Streptomyces venezuelae: one gene and its partner. The protein of the gene in region 1 binds, or shares a complex with, the protein of each later gene. Links are inferred from orthologs where the notes say so. Each region holds a gene or a part of one and is shown on either strand. Other genes may lie near its edges. The genes, in order: dnaG and dnaB.

Region 1 (3,278 bases):
CTCGACGGCGCGGGCCAGCTCCACCTCCTCGGCCGCGGTGAGCAGCGGGATCCGGCCGATCTCGCGCAGGTACTGGCGGAACAGGTCGGAGGACGGGCCGCCGGTGTCGGCGCGGCTGCGGGGCGCGGGGAGCTCGATGATCTCGGGGGCGAGGGCTTCGGGGCCTTCGGGAGTTCCGGGGTCCTCGGGAGCGTCGCCCTGTGGGGCGGCCGTCTCGGGGCTCTGTGCGGTTTCCCGGGCCGTTTCCTGCGCTGCCGAGGCCTCGGGGTGCCGAGTGGCTCGGCTCTGCGGCGGGACCGACTCCAGTACGTCCGTATCCGCATCCGCGCGCGGGGCGGTGTCGGTCTGGGTGAGGGTCTGGGTCTGCACGGGGGCGACCTCCAGGGTGATCGCATCTGAGGCGTGCGGCAACGGGAGAGGGACGGCGGCCTCGCCGCTGTCCGTCCCGAACACGAATTGTGGAACCGCGGGGGTCTCGGACCCGCTGTCGGCGGGTCGGCCGCGCTCCGAGGACTCAGGCACCGGAACCCAGTGTGGGGTACGACACACGGCCGCCACGAGGGGCGTGCGGTGACTTTTTGAGTCCGGTCCGTGACCGCGTGGTTACCCGACGGGTAACCCCGGTTCCCGGGCCTCAATCGCCGGGGAGCCCGGCGGGGGCTTCCGGGAGCCCGGCGGGGCGCCTCAGAGGGCGTCCGCGCCCCGCTCGCGGAGCGCCTGCCCGTACTGCTGCAGGACCCACAACTCGTTCTGCACGGCGGTCAGATGCTGCGGGTCGCCGCCCGCGCCGAGGCGGGCGAGGGTGCCCTGTACGTCGCGGATGCGGCGGTCGACGGCGCGCAGCCGGACCTGCACGAGCTGGATGCCCGCGTACATCTCGTCGACGGTCTTGCGCAGGATCGCCTCGACGGCGAGCTCGGTGACCATCGCGCGGACCGCGTCGTCGGGGGCCGCTTCGCGGACGCGTACGAGGTACTCCTGCGGGTCCTGTGCGCCGTACTCCGCGCCGCCCGCCTCCTCGATGGCGCGGCGCACCGCGGCGTAGGGCGGGGCGGTGAACTCGTCCATGCCGTACGCGTCGAAGGCCGGGGAGACCAACTGCGGGTACTGGAGGGCGAGTTTGATGAGTTCCCGCTCGGTGCGGTGGGCGGGGCTGCGCAGGTTGAGCGCGGGGCCGCTGAAGCCCTGGGGCGCGGCCTCGTACGCCGAGGAGGAGCGCTGGGCGGCGGGGGCCGGGCCCCGGCCGCCGCGGTCGCGGGCCCAGCGGGCGAGCTGGGCGACGCGCTTCACGACGAACTGCGTGTCGAGGATGCCGAGCATGCCGGCGAGCTGCACGGCGACCTCGTGCTGCGCGCCGCTGTTCTTGATGCGGGCCACCACGGGGGCGGCCTCGTCCAGGGCGGAGGCGCGGCCCGCGGGGGTCTCCAGGTCGTACCGGGCGACGATCTGGCGCAGCGCGAACTCGAAGAGCGGCGTGCGCGGTTCGACGAGGTCGGCGACCGCCGCGTCGCCCTTGGCGAGCCGCAGGTCGCAGGGGTCCATGCCGTCGGGAGCGATCGCGATGTACGTCTCGGCGGCGAACTTCTGGTCGTCCTCGAAGGCACGCAGCGCGGCCTTCTGGCCCGCCGCGTCGCCGTCGAAGGTGAAGATCACTCGGGCCGAGCCGTTGTCCATCAGGAGGCGGCGGAGGATCTTGATGTGATCGCCGCCGAAGGCCGTGCCGCAGGTCGCGATGGCGGTGGTGATGCCGGCCAGGTGGCAGGCCATCACGTCCGTGTACCCCTCGACGACGACCGCGCGGCTGGACTTGGCGATCTCCTTCTTGGCCAGGTCGATGCCGTACAGGACCTGGGATTTCTTGTAGATCGCCGTCTCGGGCGTGTTCAGGTACTTCGGGCCGTTGTCGTCGTCGCGGAGCTTGCGCGCGCCGAAGCCCACCACGTCGCCGCCGATGTCGCGGATCGGCCACATGAGGCGGCCGCGGAAGCGGTCGATGGGGCCGCGGCGGCCCTCCTGGGAGAGGCCGGAGAGGGTGAGCTCCTTGTCGGTGAAGCCCTTGCCGCGCAGGAAGCGCGTGAGGTGGTCCCAGCCGGCCGGGCTGTAGCCCACGCCGAAGTGCGCGGCCGCCGCCTGATCGAAGCCGCGCTCGGCGAGGAACTTCCGGCCGATCTCGGCCTCGGGGCTCTCCAGCTGGTCCACGTAGAACTGCGCGGCGATCTTGTGGGCCTCGACGAGGCGGATCCGCTCCCCGCGCTGGTGCGCGGGGTTGTACCCACCCTCTTCGTAGCGCAGCGTGATGCCCGCCTGGGCGGCGAGACGCTCGACCGTCTCCGAGAACGTGAGGTGGTCGATCTTCATCACGAAGGCGATCGTGTCGCCGCCTTCCTGGCAGCCGAAGCAGTGGAAGAGACCCTTGCTCGGGCTGACCTGGAAGGACGGGGACTTCTCGTCGTGGAAGGGGCACAGGCCCTTGAGGTTTCCGCCCCCCGCGTTGCGCAGCTGGAGGTAGTCGGAGACCACGGCGTCGATCGGGACCGCGTCCCGAACCGCCTTCACGTCTTCGTCATTGATCCTGCCTGCCACGTAGGAATACTACGGCTCGCCTGTGACACTCCTGCCCGGCCGGTCACCCCAGGAGCGCCGCCAGAGGGGTCGAGGGGTCCGCGAGGGCGTCCGGGTCGGGGCGCACGCCCTTCCGGATCAGCTGCTGGATCGGGTCCGTGACGTCCCACACATTCACGTTCATGCCCGCGAGGACCTGCCCGTCGCGCAGCCAGAAGGCGATGAACTCCCGCTTTCCGGTGTCGCCGCGCACCACCACTTGGTCGTACGTCCCCGGGGGCGCCCAGCCCGAGTACTCCAGGCCGACGTCGTACTGGTCGGAGAAGAAGTACGGCACGCGGTCGTACGTGACGTCCTGGCCGAGCATCGCGCGCGCGGCGGCCGGACCGCCGTTCAGGGCGTTGGCCCAGTGCTCGACGCGCAGGCTCGTCCCGAAGAGCGGGTGGCGGACGGCGGCCACGTCGCCCGCCGCGTAGATGTCGGGGTCGGAGGTGCGCAGCGACGCGTCGACGGCGATGCCGCCCCCCTCGGCGCGGTCGACCAGGGCGAGGCCCGCGGACTCGGCGAGGGCCGTGCGGGGGGCCGCTCCGATGGCCGCGAGGACGTCGTGCGCGGGGTGCTCCTCGCCGTCGTCCGTGCGGGCGGCGAGGACCATGCCGTCCTGGCCCGCAATCTCGGTGAGCCGTGCGCCGAAGTGGAAGCGGACGCCGTGCTCG
Region 2 (3,187 bases), 1.6 Mb from region 1 along the record:
GACGGCGTACGGGGCCGCGGTGTCGGATGCGCCGAAGAGGTCGACGAGAGCGGGGGCGGTGGGCAGGACGACCGCGATGACGGCCGCGCCGAGGAGCAGCGCGAGCCAGATGCCGTCCATGCCCTGCCGGATGGCGGATTGGAGGTCCCCGGCGCCGACCCGACGGGCGACGGCGGCCGTGGTGGCGTACGCGAGGAAGACGAAGATGCTCACCGCGGTGGTGAGGAGCGCCGAGGCGACGCCGAGGCCGGCCAGTTGGGCGGTGCCCAGGTGCCCGACGATGGCGCTGTCGGCGAGCACGAAAAGGGGCTCGGCCACGAGCGCGCCGAACGCGGGGACGGCGAGCGCGATGATCTCTCGATCATGCCTTCGCCGTGCGGCCTTGGGTGCCGCGGGAGCCTGTGTCATGCACACCAATCTAATCTTCCACAGGTAAGAGATGCAATGGCATTGGGACCCTTACTTGCACGCCTGTCGGGCGCGCCGTCACGTGCCGTTTGCGGCGATCTTGGTCCGACTGGGAAAGTTTTTCTTCTGCACAGCCGGTGGACGGGAAAGGCCCAGGTCAGGCGCCGTTTCCAGAACGGGCTGAGGGCTTGTTCACAGGCCTGTCCACCGGGCCGTGCACAGGTTTGGCGGAGTTCTCCACAGCATCGGGCCCGTCATCCACACCGCCTGTGGATAACCAGATTGGCTGACGGTGCCCACAGGCCTACCGTGGTCCGGCGCCCGCCTCGTCGTACGACCTCGGAAACCCCGGAAAACCGACGCGTCAGAACCGGAGTTGGGCCCGCTTATTTGTCAGTGTCGTGCCGTACGAAAGAGGGGCACGGCGAGGTCCGCGCGGCGGACGGGAGGAGGTGGCCCGGTGAGTATCTCCGAGCCTTTGGACGACCCCTGGGCCGACAGCGGTCCCAGTGACCGTCTGCCCGTCTCCCGCCAGCGCCGCGACGGCGGTGGCGGCCGGGGCCGCGACGAACAGCACGATCGTGGCCGTGAGGGCGGCTGGGACGGCGGGGGATCGTCGTTCGAGCGGGTTCCCCCGCAGGACCTCGACGCGGAGCAGTCCGTGCTCGGCGGCATGCTGCTCTCGAAGGACGCGATCGCCGACGTCGTCGAGGTCCTCAAGGGCCACGACTTCTACCGGCCCGCGCACGAGACGATCTACGCCTCGATCCTCGACCTCTACGCGAAGGGCGAGCCGGCCGACCCGATCACCGTGGCGGCCGAGCTCACCAAGCGGGGTGAGATCACCAAGGTCGGTGGCGCGTCGTATCTGCACACGCTGGTGCAGACGGTGCCGACGGCGGCGAACGCGGAGTACTACGCGGAGATCGTCCACGAGCGGGCGGTGCTGCGCCGCCTCGTCGAGGCCGGCACGAAGATCACCCAGATGGGATACGCGGCCGACGGCGACGTCGACGAGATCGTCAACAGCGCCCAGGCCGAGATCTACGCCGTCACCGAGCAGCGCACCACCGAGGACTACCTGCCGCTCGGCGACATCATGGAGGGTGCCCTCGACGAGATCGAGGCGATCGGCTCGCGGTCGGGCGAGATGACCGGCGTGCCGACCGGGTTCACCGACCTCGACCAGCTCACCAACGGCCTGCACCCAGGCCAGATGATCATCATCGCGGCCCGTCCCGCCATGGGTAAGTCGACGCTGGCCCTCGACTTCGCGCGAGCCTGTTCGATCAAGCACAACATGCCGAGCGTGATCTTCTCGCTCGAAATGGGGCGCAACGAGATCGCCATGCGTCTGCTCTCCGCCGAGGCGCGCGTGGCTCTGCACCACATGCGCTCCGGCACGATGACCGACGAGGACTGGACGCGCCTCGCCCGGCGCATGCCGGACGTCTCGGCCGCCCCGCTCTACATCGACGACTCCCCGAACCTGTCGATGATGGAGATCCGCGCCAAGTGCCGCCGCCTCAAGCAGCGGAACGACCTGAAACTCGTCGTCATCGACTATCTCCAGCTGATGCAGTCGGGCGGATCCAAGCGGTCCGAGAGCCGCCAGCAGGAAGTCTCGGACATGTCGCGAAACCTGAAGCTCCTCGCCAAGGAGCTGGAGCTGCCGGTCATCGCCCTCTCGCAGCTGAACCGTGGCCCCGAGCAGCGCACCGACAAGAAGCCCATGGTCTCCGACCTGCGTGAGTCCGGCTCGATCGAGCAGGACGCGGACATGGTGATCCTGCTGCACCGCGAGGACGCGTACGAGAAGGAGTCGCCGCGCGCGGGCGAGGCGGACATCATCGTCGGCAAGCACCGTAACGGCCCCACGGCGACGATCACCGTTGCCTTCCAGGGCCATTACTCGCGCTTCGTGGACATGGCACAGACCTGACCGGCCTGTCCTGACAGGCCGGATCAGATGACGATGACGCGGCGTCCGCGTGTGTGTCCGGCCTGGCTGTCCGCCTGGGCCGCGGCCGCTTCGGTGAGCTGGTACGTCTTCGCGACCGGGATGTGGAGTCGGCCCCGCGCGATGAGGTCGGCGGCCTCGGCGAGGGCCTGCGGCACGTTCCCGGTCACGCCGGCGAACCGGACGCCGTGTTCCGGTGCGGTCAGATCGGCGATGGAGATCACCTTCTGGGGGTCGCCGGTCAGTTCGACGAGGTCGGGGATCACGCCCGAGCCGGCCAGATCGAGCGCGGCGTCGACGTGTCCGAGCTGTCGGACCCGGTCGACCCAGCCCTCTCCGTAGGTCGTGGCGAGCGCGCCCAAGCCGCGCAGGTAGTCCTGGTTGGCGGCACCGGCCGTGCCGATCGCCGTGATGCCGCGGTCGCGGGCGATCTGCAGCACCGCTGACCCGACGCCCCCGGACGCGCCGCTGACCAGCAGCGTCTGTCCCGGCTGCACACCGGACAGGCCGATGATCCGCAGCGCGGTCTCCACCACGGAGGGGTACCCGGCCGCTTCTTCGAAGGTCAGGTTCTCGGGCATCCGGGCCCAGGCCGACAGCACGGCGAACTCTGCGTACGTGCTCGAACCGCGCCCGAACACGCGGTCGCCGACCGCGACCGTGGTGACGTCCGGGCCGATTTCGTCCACCAGTCCGGCGGCGTCCTGCCCGGTCCCGGAGGGCAGCTCGGACACGTGGGTCTGCCGGAACTGTTCGGTCTGACGGAACTGGCCTTCGCGGATCCGCCAGTCCACGGGGTTCACGCCCGCCGCGCGTACG

The links.
Region 2: the proteins of dnaG (region 1) and dnaB are in contact, whole or in part, in a crystal structure (PDB 2R6A), measured with the Geobacillus stearothermophilus proteins. The link is inferred for Streptomyces venezuelae from one-to-one orthologs. Residues at the interface, in WP_049624496.1 of Geobacillus stearothermophilus: Lys456, Leu457, Leu458, Pro459, Ala460, Asn463, Ala464, Leu467, Leu535, Leu536, Ile537, Ala538, Gln544, Glu545, Asp548, Tyr549, His552; in WP_033016901.1 of Geobacillus stearothermophilus: Ser13, Glu15, Ala16, Gln18, Glu91, Leu92, Asp94, Ala95, Val96, Pro97, Thr98, Ala99, Ala100, Asn101, Tyr104, Tyr105, Ile108.

Annotation. Positions count from the first base shown.
Region 1 is NZ_CP029191.1:2,458,329-2,461,606, forward strand. The notes cover bases 135-3,099. They hold dnaG (DNA primase), read right to left. Parts: upstream 2,584-3,099; coding sequence 685-2,583; downstream 135-684. Other genes in these bases: DEJ49_RS11000 (RNA polymerase sigma factor), read right to left, coding at 135-522; DEJ49_RS11010 (NAD(P)/FAD-dependent oxidoreductase), read right to left, coding at 2,627-3,099. Also shown: more of DEJ49_RS11000, read right to left, coding at 1-134; more of DEJ49_RS11010, read right to left, coding at 3,100-3,278. UniProt on the Escherichia coli protein: RNA polymerase that catalyzes the synthesis of short RNA molecules used as primers for DNA polymerase during DNA replication.
Region 2 is NZ_CP029191.1:4,013,120-4,016,306, reverse strand. The notes cover bases 236-3,109. They hold dnaB (replicative DNA helicase), read left to right. Parts: upstream 236-868; coding sequence 869-2,350; downstream 2,351-3,109. Other genes in these bases: DEJ49_RS18065 (NADP-dependent oxidoreductase), read right to left, coding at 2,374-3,109; DEJ49_RS18075 (MATE family efflux transporter), read right to left, coding at 236-408. Outside these bases: more of DEJ49_RS18075, read right to left, coding at 1-235; more of DEJ49_RS18065, read right to left, coding at 3,110-3,187. UniProt on the Escherichia coli protein: The main replicative DNA helicase, it participates in initiation and elongation during chromosome replication. Travels ahead of the DNA replisome, separating dsDNA into templates for DNA synthesis.